Regions from separate parts of the Lysinibacillus sp. FSL M8-0134 genome, predicted to be linked through region 2. Evidence: predicted binding sites of a transcription regulator. Region 2 holds the regulator's gene; the other holds the start of a gene.

Region 1 (10,127 bases), on a different contig from region 2:
TTTGAACGTTCAGCAAAGGAGTTACAAGCTGAAATAAAAGCAGGTAACTTATCAATCGCTGACTTAACGAAAGAAGCATACGAACGTATTGCAAAGCTTGATGGCGATGTACAAGCATTCCTTGCTTCAAACGAAGAAAAAGCAACTGCACAAGCTGCTGAAATGGATAAAGTACCATTTGAAAAGCGTGGACCTTTATTTGGTCTTCCAATCGGTGTGAAAGACAACATTGTAACAGAAGGATTAGAAACAACTTGTGCCTCTAAAATTCTAGAAGGCTTTATGCCAATTTACGATGCAACTGTTGTAAATAAGCTACGCGAAGCTGGAATGATTACAATCGGTAAATTAAACATGGACGAGTTTGCTATGGGTTCTTCTAACGAAAACTCATACTATAAAACAACAAAAAATCCATGGAACTTAAACCACGTACCAGGGGGATCTTCAGGTGCATCTGCAGCAGCAGTAGCAGCAGGGGAAGTTCCATTCTCTCTTGGTTCTGATACAGGTGGTTCAATCCGTCAACCTGCAGCTTACTGTGGTGTTGTAGGAATGAAACCTACATATGGTCGTGTATCTCGTTTTGGTCTAGTAGCATTTGCATCATCTCTAGATCAAATTGGACCAATTACACGCAATGTTGAAGATAATGCGCTATTACTTGAAGCGATTGCAGGTTTAGATCCAAATGATTCTACTTCTGCAAACGTAGAGGTGCCAAATTATGCAGCAGCTCTTACTGGTGATGTAAAAGGTTTACGTATCGCTGTACCAAAAGAATTCCTTGGTGAGGGTGTTGGCGAAGCAGCACGTCAATCAGTGCTTGCTGCATTAGAAGTATTAAAAGGCTTAGGTGCTACAGTAGAAGAAGTATCTCTTCCTCATTCGAAATATGCACTTGCAGCGTACTATATCCTTTCTTCATCTGAAGCGTCTTCTAACTTATCCCGTTTCGATGGTATCCGTTATGGTTTCCGTGCAGAAAACGTTACTAATTTAATGGATCTTTATAAAGAAACACGTGCACAAGGATTTGGTGATGAAGTAAAACGTCGTATTATGCTAGGAACTTACTCATTAAGTGCTGGTACGTATGACGCCTATTATAAAAAAGCACAACAAGCACGTACACTGATCAAAGCAGACTACGACAAAGTATTTGAAGACTTTGACGTAATCATTGGACCAACATCTCCAACACCAGCTTTCAAAATTGGTGAAAACGTTGATGATCCTATGACAATGTATGCCAACGATATTTTAACAATCCCGATGAACTTAGCAGGCGTACCAGCCATTTCTATTCCATGTGGCTTTGAAAATGGCTTACCACTAGGTTTACAAATTATCGGTAAATACTTCGATGAAGCAACTATTTACCGTGTAGCTCATGCTTTTGAACAAGCAACGGAGTTCCATAAAGAAGTTCCACAAATGTGGGAGGGAAAATAACATGAACTTTGAAACAGTCATTGGTTTAGAAGTACACGTTGAGTTGAAAACTAACTCAAAAATCTTCTCACCAGCACCTGCTCACTTCGGTGCTGAACCAAATACAAATACAACAGTAATCGACTTAGGCTATCCTGGTGTCCTACCAGTACTTAATAAAAATGTGGTAGATTTCGCAATGCGTGCAGCTCTTGCACTAAACATGGAAATCGAGCAAGAAACAAAGTTTGACCGTAAAAACTACTTCTATCCAGATAATCCGAAAGCTTATCAAATCTCACAATTTGATAAACCAATCGGTAAAAATGGCTGGATTGATATTGAAGTAGACGGCTATACAAAACGTATTGGTATTACACGTCTTCATATGGAAGAAGATGCTGGTAAACTTTCACATGCTGGTGATCATTCATTAGTTGACTTTAACCGTCAAGGAACACCACTAGTAGAAATCGTTTCAGAGCCAGACATTCGTACACCAAACGAAGCGTATGCTTACCTTGAAAAATTAAAATCAATTATCCAATATACAGAAGTATCTGACTGTAAGATGGAAGAAGGATCACTTCGTTGTGATGCCAACATTTCTATTCGTCCTTATGGTCAAGAAGAGTTTGGAACAAAAACAGAGCTTAAAAACCTCAACTCCTTCAACTATGTTCGTCGTGGTTTAGAGCATGAAGAATTACGCCAAGCAGATGTATTATTATCAGGTGGCGTGATTGAGCAAGAAACACGTCGTTTTGATGAAAAAACAGGTAAAACAATTTTAATGCGTGTTAAAGAGGGAACAGATGATTACCGCTACTTCCCAGAGCCAGACTTAGTTCGTCTTTCTATTGATGACGAATGGTTAGAGCGTGTAAAATCTGAAATTCCTGAGCTTCCAGATGCACGTAAAAAACGTTACGTTGAGGAATTAGGCTTAACACCATATGATGCAGGTGTGCTTGTTATTTCTAAAGAAATCTCAGACTTCTTCGAGGCAATGGTAGCAAATGGTGCAGATGCAAAACTATCTGCCAACTGGCTAATGGGTGATGTTTCTGCTTACTTAAATGCAGAATTAAAAGACTTAAAAGATACTGCATTAACACCAGAAAACCTTGCTGAGATGGTGAAATTAATTTCTGATGGTACAATTTCTTCTAAGATCGGTAAAAAGGTATTTGCTGAATTAGTTGAAAAAGGTGGTTCTGCACAGGAAATTGTAAAAGCTAAAGGGTTAGTTCAAATTTCCGATGAGGGTGCATTACTAGCTATCGTAACAGAGGTTTTAGATAACAATGCTCAATCTATCGAAGACTTCAAAAATGGTAAGGATCGTGCTATTGGCTTCTTAGTTGGTCAAATTATGAAAGCAACAAAAGGCCAAGCCAATCCACCAATGGTTAATAAATTATTACAACAAGAAATTGCCAAACGATAATACTCGTTGTAACATAATAGCCGAGAGAGCTTCTTGCTCCCTCGGCTATTAATTTTAATAAATGTAACAAATTTGAAATTCACGATACTTAATAGTTGTTTAAAAAGAGTATTCATAGCAAAATATAGAATAGATAATAATAAGGGGGACGAGCCAATGAAAACAGAACAACAATATTTCAATGAAGCTATTTCAATACAACAATATATGGACAATATGTCTACACTGAAGGAAGAGAGCTTTCGTATTTATGATGGCTTTGAAGTGCCAACAAATGATGGTTTTATCGAATTGTTAAAGAACAAACAACCAAAAATTTTAACAATCACAGAAGACTGGTGCGGAGATGCAATGTTAAACAATCCAATTATTCGTCGTGTTGCTGAAGCAGCAGGATTAGAGATGCGTACTGTTTTCCGTGATGCAGATACAGAACTTATTGACCGTTATCTAACAAATGGTGGTCGTGCGATCCCAATTTACTTGCTATTAGATGATGCAGGTGAGGTTATTGGTAAATGGGGACCACGTGCACCTGAATTACAAGAACTAGTAGTAACAAAACGTGCGAGCTTACCTGATAAGGAAGATCCAGCATTTGAAGAAGCTCAAAAAGCCTTATATGCAGAAATTCGAGAGGAAAACATTTCGAATCAAACATACTGGACGTATGTCTATGAGGATTTTAAAAAGCAGGTAACAAACGCTTTACAAAAATAACAAAAGCATGGCAACATTTCGACGTATAATTCGTTGAATGAAATAGAATCTTATGAAGCAGGAAGGTATGTTATGAAACGAGCAAGAATCATTTATAATCCTACATCTGGACGCGAAGTGTTTAAGAAACATCTACCAGAGGTGTTGGAAAAACTAGAGGTAGCAGGCTATGAAACATCCTGTCACGCAACAACATGTGAGGGTGATGCAACGCTTGCAGCAAAAAATGCGGTAGAACGCGGTTTTGATATCATCATCGCAGTTGGTGGAGATGGCACATTAAATGAAGTTGTTTCAGGTGTAAGTCCATTTGAAAACCGTCCGAAAGTTGGTCTAATTCCGATGGGCACTACAAATGATTTTGCCCGTGCCGTGCATATTCCTCGAAATATTGATGAGGCAGTAGACATTATTATTCAAGGCGACACATTACCTGTTGATGTGGGTCTATTAAATGGTGAACGCTATTTTATCAATATTGCTGCTGGAGGACGCATTACGGAGCTAACATATGAAGTACCAAGTAAAATGAAAACGATGCTTGGTCAGTTAGCTTATTATTTAAAGGCAGTAGAAATGATCCCTTCAATTAAGGCCTCGCACATGCGCATCGAATATGATGGCGAAGTGTTTGACGGTGATGCCATGATGTTCCTATGTGGATTAACGAATTCAGTTGGAGGCTTTGAAAAACTAGCACCTGATGCAAGCATTAATGATGGATACTTTACATTGCTAGTACTAAAAAAAGTAAGCCTCCCAGAGTTTATTCAACTAGCTGCGATGGCCTTAAGAGGCGAGCACCTGAATGATGATCGCGTCATTTACAAAAAAGCTAGTGTCGTCAAAGTGACAACTGAAAATGAGGTACATCTCAACCTAGATGGCGAATATGGCGGTGACGCACCTGCTACATTTGAAAACCTGAAGCGTCATATTGAAATCTTTGTTCCTCTTGCTGATATTCGAGAAGAAGACCGAATTTAAATATTATAAAGCTCATCCAGTATAGTGTGGATGAGCTTTTTTCATAATGTGTGGCCACCCGCTCAAAAGGAAGCCGGAAGCGCTCATAAAAGTGTGGCACCCGCTCGAACGGAAGCCGGAAGCGCTCAAAAAGGTGTGGCACCCGCTCGAAAGGAAGGCAAAAGCGCTCATAAAAGTGTAGGACCCGCTCGAACTGGAGCTGGAAGCGCTCATAAAAGTGTAGGACCCGCTCAAAAGTAAGTCGGAAGCGCTCATAAAAGTGTGGCACCCGCTCAAAAGGAAGCCGGAAGCGCTCAAAAAGGTGTGGCACCCGCTCGAACGGAAGCCAGAAGCGCTCATAAAAGTGTGGCACCCGCTCGAAAGGAAGGCGGAAGCGCTCATAAAAGTGTGGCACCCGCTCAAAAGGAAGCCGGAAGCGCTCATAAAAGTGCGGCACCCGCTCATAAGGGAGTCGAAAGTGCTCCAAAGTGAAGAGAAGCCGCTCAAAAGGAAGGCAAAAGCGCTCATAAAAGTATAGGACCCGCTCGAACGGAAGCCGGAAGCGCTCATAAAAGTGTAGGACCCGCTCAAAAGTAAGTCGGAAGCGCTCAAAAAGGTGTGGCACCCGCTCGAACGGAAGCCAGAAGCGCTCATAAAAGTGTGGCACCCGCTCAAAAGTAAGTCGAAAGTGCTCCAAAGTGAAGAGAAGCCGATCAAAAGGAAACCAAAAGCGCTCATAAAAGTATAGGACCCGCTCCAAAAGAAAGCTCACCCCAATTAACTTCAATATACAATCAAAAGAAACTTACGAAGCAAGAAAATTCCTGAAAATCAATTCTATCCATTTTCCCTGACTAGAATAAAATCCAATGAAATCCCGGTTTTATCATTTAGAACTGGAATTGTGAATGAATTTAGAAAAATGTTTGGCGAATGTGCGTATATTACTTGAACAAAATTTGAAACCTTAATAATAGGCTGAAATTTCAGGCCGTTATTAAGGTTTTTTTCGTTGTAATAGTGGAAAATGGGGGTATGGATAAGGGAAAGGAAGTGTTGCCTTTGTATAAGTCACAAGAAAAGAAGCTTATATGGCTAAGCTTTGGTGTTGCAATTATTATGCTACTTTCCATTCTTGGAAGAATATTTGGAAGTTAGGGGGGCAATGAGATGATTAATGAATCAGCAGTCTTTTGGAGTCGAGCCTTAACGGAGTTAACATTATCGTTCCATATTATTTATGCAACGATTGGTGTGGGTGTCCCGTTAATGATTATGATTGCACAATGGACTGGGTATAAAAAGAATGATGAGCATTATATCTTAATGGCAAGACGTTGGGCGCGTGGTTTTGTTATTACTGTGGCAGTTGGTGTGGTAACGGGGACTGCCATTGGCTTACAACTTTCTTTATTGTGGCCTAACTTTATGCAGTTAGCTGGTCAAACCATTGCATTACCACTATTTATGGAAACGTTTGCATTTTTCTTTGAGGCAATCTTCTTGGGCATATATTTATATACATGGGACCGCTTTGATAGTCAGAAAAAGCATATGCTGTTGTTAATCCCTGTTGCAGTGGGAGCATCGATGTCAGCTGTATTCATTACAATCGTTAATGCTTTTATGAATGCGCCGAGAGGATTCGATATTGTAGACGGTGAGCTTGTTAATATTCAACCTTTTCTTGCAATGTTTAACCCGGCCATGCCGACAAAGGTGGCACATGTGCTTGTCACAGCGTATATGACATCGGCATTTGTGCTAGCAGCTATTGCAGGATTTAGAATGCTAAAAGGTTCTAAGCATATATACCATAAAAAATCATTACTTTTATTAATGAAAATTGGCTTGATCTTCTCTATAGCAGCAGCTGTCATTGGAGATTTTTCAGGAAAATACTTAGCCGAATATCAACCGGAAAAACTAGCCGCAGCAGAATGGCATTTTGAAACAGAAGGGAAAGCTTCTCTTGTACTATTTGGTGTATTAGAGGGAGAAGAAGTAAAATATGCAATCAAAATTCCGTATGCTTTAAGCATTCTTGCACATTTTAATCCTAATGCAGAGGTAATCGGCTTAGATCAATTTGCGGAAGAGGATCTACCACCACTCTATATTCATTATCTCTTCGATATCATGGTTTCCATCGGTATGTTTATGGTGCTAGTTTCATTACTTTATGTTGTAGGGAAGGCACGGGGATGGCAGTTTATTCATTCACGATGGTATAGATGGATTATTGTAGCGGGAGGACCACTGTCCATCATCGCCATTGAAGCGGGATGGTGGCTTGCAGAAGTGGGACGACAACCATGGATACTTTATGGTTTGATGCGTACACCAGAAGGAGCTACTACGAGTGATCATGTGGATTTAATGATGCTATTATTTGCAGGTGTTTATGCTGTATTAGCTGTAGGAAGTATTGTTGTATTGGTACGAATGTTTAAAAAGAATCCAATCGAACGTGAGATTGAAGATCGTCACTCTGAAAAAGGCGGTGACATTCTATGACGTTAGAGATATTAGGTATTTCAGTATTATGGATTTTTCTATTTGGCTATGTGATTGTCGCATCAATTGATTTTGGTGCTGGCTTCTTTAACGCCTATAGTCTCCTTATTGGTAAAAATCACATTTTAACAGATATTATTAAACGTTATTTATCGCCAGTCTGGGAAGTAACTAATGTCTTTTTAGTATTCTTCTTTGTAGGAATCGTAGGATTTTTCCCGCAAACTGCTTTTTATTACGGAACGATTTTACTTGTACCAGTCAGTATTTCACTTGTGTTATTGGCAATTCGAGGCTCCTACTATGCCTTTGAATCCTATGGAACACGAGGACATATAGGATATACACTGACATATGGTGTGGCAGGTTTATTAATTCCCGCTTCCTTGTCTGTGGTCTTTGCCATTGCGGGTGGAGGCTATGTTGATCTAGTCGAAGGGCAACCTGTGCTAAACTATTGGACTTTATATACAAGTCCATTTGCATGGAGTATCGTAGTGCTAAGTATCGCTGCTGTATTGTATATATCGGCTGTATTTTTAACTTGGTATGCCCATAAAGCAAATGACAAAGAAGCAACGAAACTGATGAGAAAATATGCACTTGTGTGGGCAGCACCGCTTATGATTAGTGCACTTGGCATTATGTATGAAATGAAATCCATCAATCCAGAAAGTTTTAGCCACATGGTTAATTTATGGTGGATGTTTGCGATTTCAGCTGTTTTATTTATCATCACAGTCATACTCATTGCGATGCGTAAAAAATACGGTCTCGCAGTTGGTCTTCTTATTGCTCAATTTGCAGTAGCTTTCTTTGCATATGGTATTGCGCAATATCCATATTTACTGTATCCGTATTTAACAATTTACGATAGCTTCACAAGCACACAAATGGCGATTGCTTTAGTCATCGCATTTATTTTAGGGCTGTGTCTTCTTCTCCCTTCACTTTATTTATTGATGAAATTATTCTTATTCAATAAAAATTATGTGACAGGAAAAGAAGACAATCACGCATAGGAGGAAATCAATTATGCAAAGTTTTTTAATTTTTTATGCGCCTTTTATTGTCGTCATTCTTGGTATCTTGTGTGCTTTTTGGTGGGCACCAAGGGATTATCATATTACTAAAGAGCAAGGAAAGAGTCGCGAGTAGCGGCTCTTTTTTTAAGTGAGCTACAAGAGAAATGATGACGGCAAGTCTTGTTCTTTTTTCATTCGCCAACACATGCTACAATAAGGAGATTGAAATGGAGGATGTACGAATGTCAGCACCCGTGAAAAAAAATGAACGACTTACTGTTTATATAGAAGATTTAACGCATGATGGTAATGGTGTCGCTAAGGTTGAGGGATATCCATTATTTATACAAGGCGCTCTACCAAACGAAACAGCCGAAATCCATGTGATGAAAACCTTAAAAAATTATGGCTTTGCAAAAGTGGTAGAAATTATCGAGCCATCACCAGACCGAGTGGAAGCACCTTGTGCCTATTTCAAACAATGTGGCGGTTGTCAATTACAGCATTTATCCTATGAAGGACAGCTAAAATGGAAAGAAAATATGGTGCGTAATGTGATGCAGCGCATTGGTAAAATTGATGCACCAGTTCTTCCTGTAAAAGGAATGAAAGAGCCTTGGCATTATCGTAATAAAGCGCAAATTCCTTTCTCTGAAAATGAGTCAGGTCAAGCGATTGCAGGATTTTATAAAACAAAAACACATAGCATTGTCGATATGGAACGTTGCTTAATTCAAACAGGAGAAGCAGATGCAATTCTAGCTAGCTTGAAAAAAGAATTAAACGCGATAGGGATTCGTCCTTACAACGAACATACACATGAAGGAATGCTACGTCATGTTGTCATTCGAAAGGCACGAGCAACAGGAGAAGTCATGGTTGTCCTCGTGACCAAAAAGAAAAAGTTTCAAAAAGAGGCAGCCATTACAGTGATTCAAAAGCTTGTTCCGAATGTCACATCAATTATGCAAAATGTAAATAGTGAGAAAACCAATGTGATTTTTGGTGATGACACGATCAACCTTTGGGGCAAGGATGTCATTATAGATACAATTGGCGACGTACGCTTTGAAATTTCAGCTCGCTCCTTCTATCAAGTCAACCCAGAGCAAACAGAGGTCCTCTACAAACAAGCACTGGATTATGCTGACTTGCAGGGTGATGAACGCGTCATTGATGCGTATTGTGGAATTGGTACGATTTCTTTATTCCTTGCACAAAAAGCAAAGGCAGTCATGGGAGTTGAAATTGTCCCACAAGCAATTGAAGATGCCAAACGCAACGCAGTACTCAATGGTTTTACAAATACTTATTTTGAGGCAGGCCCTGCAGAGGAAGTTATTCCGAGATGGTATAAAGAAGGCAAAGAAGCGGATGTGCTTGTTGTGGATCCACCACGCAAAGGCTGCGATGAAGCACTTCTAAAAACAATTTTAGAACAGCGTCCAAAACGGGTAGTTTATGTATCCTGTAACCCAGCCACATTAGCACGCGACCTTCGTATTTTGGAGGATGGTGGCTATCAAACACAGGAAATTCAGCCAGTAGATATGTTCCCGCATTCGACGCACGTTGAGTGTGTTGTCTTGATGTCACGGGTGGAGAAATAGGGTCTATTCAAAGCATTGATAAATAAAGGGTTTTCGAGATTGGGAAACATTCTGCCGGTTGTGCGGAGGATATTCTGAGTCTCGAAAACCCTTGTTTTTATTTATTAAGTAAACATATCGACTGTGGAAATCGGTAGAGGGTTGAGGAGATAGGATGGATAATTTTGTAGGGTGTGGAGATAGGATAGATGTAATAAATAACAAATGTCCTAACTATATGTGTTTGATTTGATAGATGGCATTGAAACAATAATTATTTAATATAAACAGTATGTATCAACGCTAATTCATATCTATTACCATTAAACCATATTTAATATTGCGATTTTATATTAAAAAATTTATATTCATAGGTTTTTATGTTATAATAGATTACTATAATTATTATCACCAGTTTGATATCCG
Region 2 (10,127 bases):
CTTATCGTAAAATGGTCTCTGATGATGTACCTGCAGTCTATGAAATTGAAGTGGCTTCTTTTCCTGTGCCATGGACACTAGATTCATTTTACTATGAGGTACATGAAAATCAGTATGCACACTATGTATTAGCCATCGATGCAGATGACACTATTATTGGTTTTTGTGGCATGTGGATGGTTATAGATGCAGCCCAAATTACAAATGTAGCTGTTATAGAAGCAGCACGTGGCCGAGGGATAGGCGAGGGGCTAATGCGTGAGGCGATGCAAATAGCTCGTTTACACGGAATGGAAGTTATGACTTTAGAGGTACGTGTGACAAATAGCATTGCGCAAAACCTTTATCGCAAGCTACAGTTCCAAGATGGTGGCATACGTAAAGGCTATTATACTGATAACGGGGAGGATGCCCTTGTCATGTGGGTGAATTTATAATGAAAAATGGATTGATATTAGCAATAGAATCGAGCTGTGATGAAACAGCAGCAGCAATCATTCGAAATGGACATGAAATCGTATCGAATGTGGTTGCTTCTCAAATAGAAAGTCATAAGCGATTTGGTGGCGTTGTACCTGAAATTGCCTCACGTCATCATGTCGAACAAATTACAATGGTGATAGAAGAGGCATTAGCACAAGCTAAGTTAAAGCCAGAAGATTTAGATGCGGTTGCTGTTACAGAGGGTCCTGGTCTAGTAGGGGCCTTGTTGATTGGCATTAATGCGGCTAAGGCTTTTGCTTTTGCAAACAACTTGCCGATTGTTGGTGTACATCATATTGCGGGTCATATTTATGCAAATGCACTCGTTCAGCCAATGGAATTTCCCTTATTAGCACTTGTCGTATCAGGTGGTCATACAGAGCTTGTCTATATGAAGGAACATGGTTCTTTCGAGGTCATTGGTGAAACGCGAGATGATGCAGCTGGAGAAGCCTATGATAAAGTGGCACGTGTATTAAATTTACCTTACCCAGGTGGCCCACGTATTGATCAGCTTGCTCATGAGGGCGAAGAGGCTGTTCCATTTCCAAGGGTATGGCTAGAAGAGGATTCTTACGATTTTAGTTTTAGTGGCTTAAAATCAGCCGTCATTAATTATAAACATAATATGGATCAAAGAGGTGAAGACATTTCACCTGCAGCTGTTGCAAAAGGCTTCCAGGAAAGTGTTGTAGAAGTATTAACTGCTAAAACGTTGCGAGCTGCTCGACAATATCGAGTGAAACAGGTCATTGCAGCAGGCGGTGTAGCTGCGAATAAAGGCTTGCGTGCTTCATTAGAGGCTGTATTTTCAAAGGAAGGTATTCCGTTTTTTGTACCACCACTTAAATTGTGTACGGATAATGCGGCGATGATCGGTGCTGCAGCTATGCCAATGTTGGAAGCGGGCGTTAGAGGAAATTTAACGATGAATGGACGTCCAGGAATGGAGTTAAAATCCTGGGTGTAGAGATGAAAGAGGTATCTATTTTTTAGATATCTCTTTTTGATTGTCGAAAATATGTAGATAATATAAGAATGATGCTAAGAGAATAGGTACTATTTAAGTTTAATTGACAAATTTTTCAGAAAATTATCCACAGGTAAAGTACTGAACTAAATAGCGAACACGCGTACTTATGCACAAAATGTTGATAACTTGTGCATAACTTGTGATTATTCAATATATAGTAGCTCTTTTTACGTGAATATATGTGGATAAAATAAATTTTGGTTGTGGACAATGTGGAAAACTCTGTTGATATGTTGGTATTACTAGATTTTTAGTGTGTATAAAACTGTGGGCATTTTTTGTCGAAAAATAGCACTTGACCAATATATATGAAAAATAAAGAGGAGTAAAGAAAAAAGCCATATGTGAAGGCATATGGCTTAAATCAAATTACATATTAATATTTTCTAATTCCTCATTCAACTCAAGCCATTCTAATTCCAATAGCTCATGCTGTTCTTTAGCAGTGGCTAATTCATTTTGTAGCTGTGAAATTTTTTCATGGTCAGTGAAAATAGCAGGGTTGCAAAGGGCTTCCTCTAGATTTTCAACAATAGCTGTTGTTTCTTGCATTTTACCTTCTAAATCTTCGATAGAACGTTTAATTTGACGTTCACGTTTTTTTGCTTCTTTATCAATTTTAGAGGTGGAAGTTTTATCAGGAAGGTCTTGCTGTACTTGTGGTTGAGAAGCTGCCTTCATTTGAGCTAGCTCCAATAGTTCCTGTTTTTTCTCCACATAATAATCATAGTCACCTAAATATTCAAATGACCCAGTTCCAGATAATTCAACAACTTTTGTCGCAATCCGATTAATGAAGTAGCGGTCATGTGAGACAAATAGAAGCGTGCCAGGATAATCGATTAACGCATTTTCCAGCACTTCTTTACTATCTAAGTCTAGGTGGTTTGTAGGCTCATCCAAGATTAAAAAATTTGCCTTTTGCAACATTAATTTAGCGAGAGCAAGTCGTGCTTTTTCTCCACCAGATAAAGAGGATACGACTTTGTCTACATCTTCTCCACTAAAAAGGAAACGCCCCAATACGGTGCGAACATCTTTTTCATTCATGAGCGGCCATTCATCCCATAGCTCTTTCAAGACACTTTTATTGCTTGAGAGCTTGGCTTGCTCTTGATCATAATAACCAATTTGTACATTTGTACCATAGCGAATATCGCCTGAAATAGGTGGTAAGTCTTTCACAATTGTTTTTAATAATGTCGATTTACCAACCCCGTTAGGACCTACAAGCGCTATCCGGTCTTCGCGAAAAGTTCGGAGGTTGATGCCATTAGAAATAGGAAGATTATAGCCGATTGTTAAATCATCAACTGATAAAACATCATTACCACTTTGTCTTTCAATAGTAAAACCGAAACTAGCAGATTTTTCATCACCGTCTGGTGAATCCATCCACTCAGTTCGTTCAAGCATTTTACGTCGACTCTGTGCCATTTTTGTTGTGGAGGCACGAGCAATATTCTTTTGAATAAAATCCTCTAGCTTGGCCTTTTCGTCTTGCTGACGTTCATAGAGCTTAACATCTCGTTCGTAGTTTTTAGCTTTTTCATCTAAATAAGCACTATAATTACCTGTGTATTTAGTGACACGATGGCGGGATACTTCATAGACAATAGAAACAACTTGGTCTAAGAAATAGCGGTCATGGGAAACAATTAAAATAGCGCCTTCATAGCTCTTTAAGTAGGATTCCAACCATGATAATGTTTCGATATCTAAATGGTTTGTAGGCTCATCGAGAATTAACAGATCAGGTTTACTAAGCAAGAGCTTAGCAAGTGCTAAACGTGTGCGCTGTCCGCCGGATAGTGAGCTAATTGGTTTATCATAGTCTTCTGGATAGAACTGCATTCCATGAAGTACTGAGCGAATGTCTGACTCATATTGATAACCACCAGCATCCTTAAAATTATGTTGTAATTGATCGTATTCAGACATAACTTTCGCATAGACAGTTGGATTTTCGTATACTGCAGGATCAGCCATTCGCTGTTCGAGCGAGCGTAGTGTTTGCTCTTGGGCTAAAAGTGATTCGAAAATTGTCATCATTTCATCCCAAATAGTTAGTGTAGAATTTAATCCAGCATGCTGCTCTAAATAACCAATCTGAATATCCTTTGGAATAATGATATCGCCTGAATCATAGGACATTTGACCAGCGATTATTTTTAATAATGTCGATTTACCTGCACCGTTTCGCCCTACTAAGGCAACGCGATCACGGTGTTGAACTTCTAATTTAACGCCACTTAAAATTTCATCTGCAAGAAAGGATTTTGTTAGTTGATTGACCTGTAAAACAATCATTCTTGACACCTCAATTCTACCTTAGTTTAATGGATGAACGATCTACGTGCAATGTCGGTGCTTTACTTATTCCTAGCAGTCATGTAAGATTGAAACGATTTCTTTTTAGTTAGCTGCGTAAAAGCGCCGTTAACTAAAGAGAAATACTAGAGGGTAAGCAAAAATTTAGTATATAGTTCAGGATGAATGTATTAAAATTATTAGTTATATAAAGTAAAATGGACTGAGGTACATTGTAAGGAGGAAAAAGTTTGAAACAAGAATTAAAAATTCCACAAGCCACTACAAAAAGACTTCCTCTGTACTATCGATTTATTCAAAACTTTGCACAAGAAGGTATGGAACGTATATCGTCAAAGGAACTGAGCGAAGCGATGAAAATAGATTCTGCAACCATTCGCCGTGATTTTTCTTACTTTGGTGCTCTAGGGAAGAAAGGCTATGGCTACGATGTGCAGCATCTATTACAATTTTTTAGCCAGACGCTTGATCAGCATGAAACAACAAAAGTAGCGTTAATTGGCGTGGGGAATTTGGGCAGTGCATTATTAAAATATAATTTTCAAAAAAACCATAATACCCATATTGTCGTAGCTTTTGATTCAAAAGCGCCTAAGGATGGCAAAATGATTAGCAATATTCCTGTTTTTCATCCAGATTTATTGGAGGAGAAATATGCGGAGTATGGCGCAGAGCTTGCCATTTTAACCGTTTCGCCACGCTCTGCACAAAAAATGGCAGATCGCTTAGCGGCAATGGATGCAAAGGGCATTTTGAACTTTACACCAGAGCGGTTAACAGTACCTGATAGAATGCAACTCTTAACTATTGATTTATCGGTAGAATTGCAAGCGCTTATTTATTTAATTCGTAATCAGGAAGAGTGAAAATTATACATATTTTTTAAGTGTAGTTCACCGTTTCTGTCAAATAGAAATTGTAAATAAAAGGCGGTAAAAACTGTGAGAGTGACGAAAAACTTTCACATATAATTAGTTAGCAAAATGGCGAATTATGCGTTAAAATGATGGATATAAAGAGGAGGTGGCTGTAATGGGTGGTATTGGTCCTATGAGCCTCATTATTATCGGAGTTGTCGCGTTACTAATTTTTGGTCCTAAAAAGTTACCAGAGCTTGGTAAGGCATTTGGTTCAACACTACGTGAATTCAAAAATGCTACTAAAGGTTTAGCAGACGAAGATGATGATGATAAGAAAAAGAAAGAACTAGATAAGTAAGTTAGGATGTTTGAGGAATGAATCCAAAAGATCTAACTGTTATTGAGCATATAGAAGAATTAAGAAAACGGCTGTTCATTGTTGCCGTTTTCTTTGTTCTAGCTATGGCTGGCGGTTTTTTCGTCGCAAAGCCGCTTGTAAAATACCTTCAAGCTACTGGAGCAAAATATAATATAGAGCTCCATGCATTTGACGTAGTAACACCGCTTGCAATTTATATCCAAATTGTATTTTTAATAGCATTTATTCTTTCATCGCCTGTGTTAATGTATCAATTATGGTCGTTTATTAGCCCTGGACTAAGGGAGGTAGAACGAAGAGCAACCTTAAGCTATATACCGTATTCATTTTTATTGTTTATCGCAGGGTTATCCTTTTCATACTTTTTGCTATTCCCGTATGTCATAAAATTCATGATGAATTTATCAAATGATTTAGACATACAGCAAACCATTGGTATACATGAGTATTTTACATTTTTGTTTAAGCTCACAATACCGTTTGGTTTCCTTTTCCAGTTACCAATTGTTGTATTATTCTTTTCTCGAATTGGGCTTTTAAATCCTGACTTGTTAATACGTATCCGTAAATATTCATACTTTGCTTTATTCGTCTGTGCTGCTATCATTGCACCGCCTGAGCTGGCGTCACATTTAATGGTTTCGGTACCTTTGTTTATTTTGTATGAAATTAGTATTATGATTTCTCGGATTGGTTATAAAAAATACCTTAAATCTGAGGAGATCCGATTAAAAGAAGAGCAGGAAGCTGAGCAAAAGCGTCAGATTGAAGAGGCACTTGAACAGCAAAGAAGACAAATAGAAGAATTCAATCAACAGTAATAAATAAAGCTCGATGCCAAAATAAAGGCATCGAGCTTTTTTTTTGTTACAATTCCTTTTTTCAATAAATTTACATAGCTTTACAAAAAATTATTGCATTTTTTCTAGTTCTTGAAGAAACTTTTGCAATGGTTCTGCATAGAATTGTACAAGTGTTACAAAACCATTGAGCATGACGTGTGCAATAATAGAAGTCCAAATACGTTTTGTTTTGTGATACAAAAAGGCAAAGATTAAACCACAAATAGTATAAAGCAAGATATGAGAGAAGTCGAAATGGATAATCGCAAAGAATATAGCACTTACGATTGCGGCCACCCAGAAATTTGTTGTTTGGACAAGCGAACCGAATATAACTCTTCGGAAAACAAACTCTTCTAATATGGGCCCAAATACTACAATTGCTAATATAGCAATAGGAGCTCCTTTTGCTATAGCAACGATATCTGCGGTATTTTGGGAGCCTCCTTCGATACCAAAAACAGCCATTTCAATGGCGGCACCAATCATTTGACCAAAGAACACCAGGAAGAAGCCGATGATCCCCCAAACAATCGTGAGAGGTATCGTTTCCTTTTTTCCTTGATAAATGTTCCAAAAGGCTTTATCACGAGATGTAAGGATTAAGCTCAAAATGAGTGCAACAGCAAAACTAAGGGCAATATACCAGCCTTGCGTAATGGGGGCCGCTTTTTCAGAAGCTAGACCAGTTATCTTCATAACGAGCTTATGGAACGGTAAGAGCAGCCATCTGCTTGAAATCTGCATAAGAATATAAATCAGCAAAACATACAGCGCTGTTTTTTTATGTTTCGTTATTTTTTGAGAATTAGTCACAATCAAAATCCTTTCCATTTATATGCTTCCTTTCTATTGTAGAGGAATATGGAAAGAAAACAAAATTTTTCGAAGTTCTGACTTGCAAAAAAAAGAGCGATTGATTATCATAATAATTGTGTTAGCACTCATTGAGATAGAGTGCTAATAAATTTAAACAATTATTTATTATTAGGAGGTTGTTTCACTTGTTAAGACCACTAGGAGATCGTATTGTAATTGAACTAATCGAGGTAGAAGAAAAATCTGCATTCGGTATTGTACTACCTGACTCTGCAAAAGAAAAACCACAAGAGGGTAAAGTAGTAGCAGTTGGGACAGGTCGTGTATTAGAGAACGGACAACGTGTAGAGCTTGACGTTAAAGTTGACGACCACATTATTTTCTCTAAGTACTCTGGTACAGAAGTTAAATTTGAAGGTAATGAATACCTAATTTTACGCGAAAGCGATATCCTTGCAATTATTGAATAAGAACATGTAAAGCACCTTAAGTAAGGTGATTGCCTATTGTTTCTTAACATAAGTGACAATAAGGTGAAATTGATATAAATATATTGAAGAAGCTTAACGAATATTCCATTTCAGGAGGGTAAATTCACATGGCAAAAGATATTAAATTCTCAGAAGACGCTCGTTCATTAATGTTACAAGGTGTAGATAAATTAGCGAATGCAGTGAAAGTAACATTAGGACCAAAAGGACGTAATGTTGTATTAGAAAAAAAATTCGGTTCACCACTAATTACAAATGATGGTGTTACAATTGCAAAAGAAATCGAGCTAGAAAACCCATATGAAAACATGGGAGCAAAATTAGTAGCAGAAGTTGCTTCTAAAACAAACGAAATTGCGGGTGATGGTACAACTACAGCAACAGTATTAGCACAAGCAATTATTCGTGAAGGCTTGAAAAATGTAACAGCTGGTGCAAATCCTGTAGGTATCCGTAAAGGTATTGATAAAGCAGTTGCTGCTGCACTTACAGAATTACACGCGATTTCTCGTCCTGTAAGCAATAAAGAAGAAATTGCACAAGTCGCTGCTATTTCGGCTGCTGATGATGAAGTTGGACAACTTATTGCTGAAGCAATGGAGCGAGTTGGTAACGATGGTGTTATTACAATCGAGGAGTCTAAAGGCTTCACAACAGAATTAGATGTAGTAGAAGGTATGCAATTTGACCGTGGCTATGCTTCACACTATATGGTAACAGACACAGATAAAATGGAAGCGGTTCTTGATAACCCATACATTTTAATTACTGATAAAAAAATCACAAACATCCAAGAAGTATTACCATTATTAGAACAAGTGGTACAACAAGGTCGTCCACTGTTAATTATTGCTGAAGATGTTGAAGGTGAAGCTCTTGCAACACTTGTAGTGAACAAGCTTCGTGGTACATTTAATGCTGTAGCAGTAAAAGCACCTGGCTTCGGTGATCGTCGTAAAGCAATGCTAGAAGATATCGCTATCTTAACTGGTGGGCAAGTGATTACAGAAGAATTAGGCTTAGACCTAAAATCAGCTGATATTTCTTCACTTGGTCGTGCAGCAAAAGTTGTTGTGACAAAAGATAACACAACAATTGTTGAAGGTGTAGGCGGTGCAGACGCAATTGAAGCACGTATTACTCAAATCCGTTCACAACTTGCTGAAACAACTTCAGAATTCGATAAAGAAAAATTACAAGAACGTCTTGCAAAATTAGCAGGTGGTGTAGCAGTCATTAAAGTTGGTGCTGCAACTGAAACAGAGCTAAAAGAACGTAAACTTCGTATTGAAGATGCGCTTAACTCTACTCGTGCTGCTGTTGAAGAAGGTATCGTATCAGGTGGTGGTACAGCTCTTCTTAACGTCTATGGTGCTGTGGAAAAAGCAGCTGAAGCTGTAGAAGGCGATGTAGCTACAGGTGTGAAAATTGTTCTACGTGCTTTAGAAGAACCAGTTCGCCAAATTGCTAATAACGCTGGTCTAGAGGGCTCTATCATCGTGGATCGCCTAAAACGTGAAGAAGTGGGCATTGGTTTCAATGCAGCTACTGGCGAATGGGTAAACATGGTAGAGGCAGGCGTAGTAGACCCAGCGAAAGTAACTCGCTCAGCGCTACAAAACGCAGCATCTGTTGCAGCATTATTCTTAACAACAGAAGCAGTTGTTGCTGATATCCCTGAAGCAGCACCAGCAATGCCAGATATGAGCGGTATGGGCGGTATGCCTGGAATGATGTAAGAACCTTACCCCTTTCGTTAGGTATGTAAGGCTAAACATAGTGAATTAGTAGAGGCTTCTCATTAGTTGTGAAAACTTTTGAGGAGCTTCTATTTTTTTGCTTTTCTTCCGTGGGAAATTATATCTCAAAATATGATGTAAAACCAGTTCTCAATGCTTCAGTTGGGAACTGGTTTTTTACTAGCATAATAGCGTTGCTATTGAACCGATTAAGAATGATGTTGAAAACTATGAAAATAATTTTCCTGTTGTTTTTCAATAGATTATCACTTACAATACATATTGATAATGATAATCGTTATCAATAATGATTAATTTTATAGGTAGAGGTGAAATTTTGGATAAACAGGAAGCTAACAGAATAGGGATGGGTACTATTTATTATGTTATTATTTTACTTTTAATCGGCTCCATTATAGTCTCAGCAGTTTATTCTGTATCAATAGGACAGGTTAGTATTCCTTTTAAGCAATCAATGGATATTTTGCTTCATGCTATAACCAATGGAAGGCTAGGCTCGCTTGACAATGTGGATAGTGAATCCTACTTGAATATTATTTTACAAGTCAGAATGCCACGAGTAATTTTTGCCTTATTGATTGGGATTGGACTTGCAATATGTGGGACTGTTATGCAGGCAGTTGTGCAAAATCCTCTGGCTGATCCATACATACTTGGTATTTCTTCAGGCGCTTCGCTGGGAGCAACTTTTGCCATTTTGGTTGGATTTGGTAGTAGTGCATTGTTAGCGCAGTTTGGTGTGGCCTTTGGTGCGTTTGCTGGGGCGATGATAACTTCTATGGCTGTGCTTATCTTATCTAGCATAGGGGGTAAAGCCACATCTGTAAAACTCGTTTTATCAGGTGTTGTCATCGGTGCCTTATGTAGTTCATTTTCGAGTCTTATCATCTTTTTTGCGAATAATGCTGAGGGCATTAAAACAGTTACATTTTGGTCGATGGGGAGTTTAGCTTCTGCCAGTTGGGACAAAACACCGATTTTAACCATTGTGATTGTACTCGGGGCTACCTTATTTTTGTTCCAGCATCGAGTGCTTAATACGATGCTACTTGGGGATGAATCAGCTATTACATTAGGTATCAATTTAAGTGTTTATCGTAAATTATATATGATTCTAACTTCTTTAATT

Evidence for each region. Region 2 encodes Rex, which represses fermentation and respiration genes when NADH is low (regulators of the CRP and FNR family bind a similar motif). Its sites were predicted from a motif close to TTGTGAAATATTTCACAA; they were not measured.
Region 1: the regulator Rex is predicted to act here: its motif matches at 5,473-5,490, upstream of MKY49_RS19705 (cytochrome ubiquinol oxidase subunit I).

The regions. Positions count from the first base shown of each region.
Region 1 is NZ_JBBPAJ010000001.1:3,859,275-3,869,401, reverse strand. Features, by position in the region: gene gatA (Asp-tRNA(Asn)/Glu-tRNA(Gln) amidotransferase subunit GatA) at 1-1,455, shown strand, start outside; gene gatB (Asp-tRNA(Asn)/Glu-tRNA(Gln) amidotransferase subunit GatB) at 1,457-2,884, shown strand; gene MKY49_RS19720 (thioredoxin family protein) at 3,041-3,604, shown strand; gene MKY49_RS19715 (diacylglycerol kinase) at 3,677-4,591, shown strand; gene MKY49_RS19710 (hypothetical protein) at 4,515-5,330, opposite strand; gene MKY49_RS19705 (cytochrome ubiquinol oxidase subunit I) at 5,741-7,087, shown strand; gene MKY49_RS19700 (cytochrome d ubiquinol oxidase subunit II) at 7,084-8,109, shown strand; gene cydS (cytochrome bd oxidase small subunit CydS) at 8,123-8,245, shown strand; gene rlmD (23S rRNA (uracil(1939)-C(5))-methyltransferase RlmD) at 8,355-9,722, shown strand.
Region 2 is NZ_JBBPAJ010000002.1:74,637-84,763, reverse strand. Features, by position in the region: gene rimI (ribosomal protein S18-alanine N-acetyltransferase) at 1-437, shown strand, start outside; gene tsaD (tRNA (adenosine(37)-N6)-threonylcarbamoyltransferase complex transferase subunit TsaD) at 437-1,453, shown strand; gene MKY49_RS20190 (ABC transporter ATP-binding protein) at 1,886-3,826, opposite strand; gene MKY49_RS20185 (redox-sensing transcriptional repressor Rex) at 4,078-4,713, shown strand; gene MKY49_RS20180 (twin-arginine translocase TatA/TatE family subunit) at 4,880-5,065, shown strand; gene tatC (twin-arginine translocase subunit TatC) at 5,083-5,907, shown strand; gene MKY49_RS20170 (CPBP family intramembrane glutamic endopeptidase) at 5,998-6,762, opposite strand; gene groES (co-chaperone GroES) at 6,933-7,217, shown strand; gene groL (chaperonin GroEL) at 7,346-8,977, shown strand; gene MKY49_RS20155 (FecCD family ABC transporter permease) at 9,345-10,127, shown strand, end outside.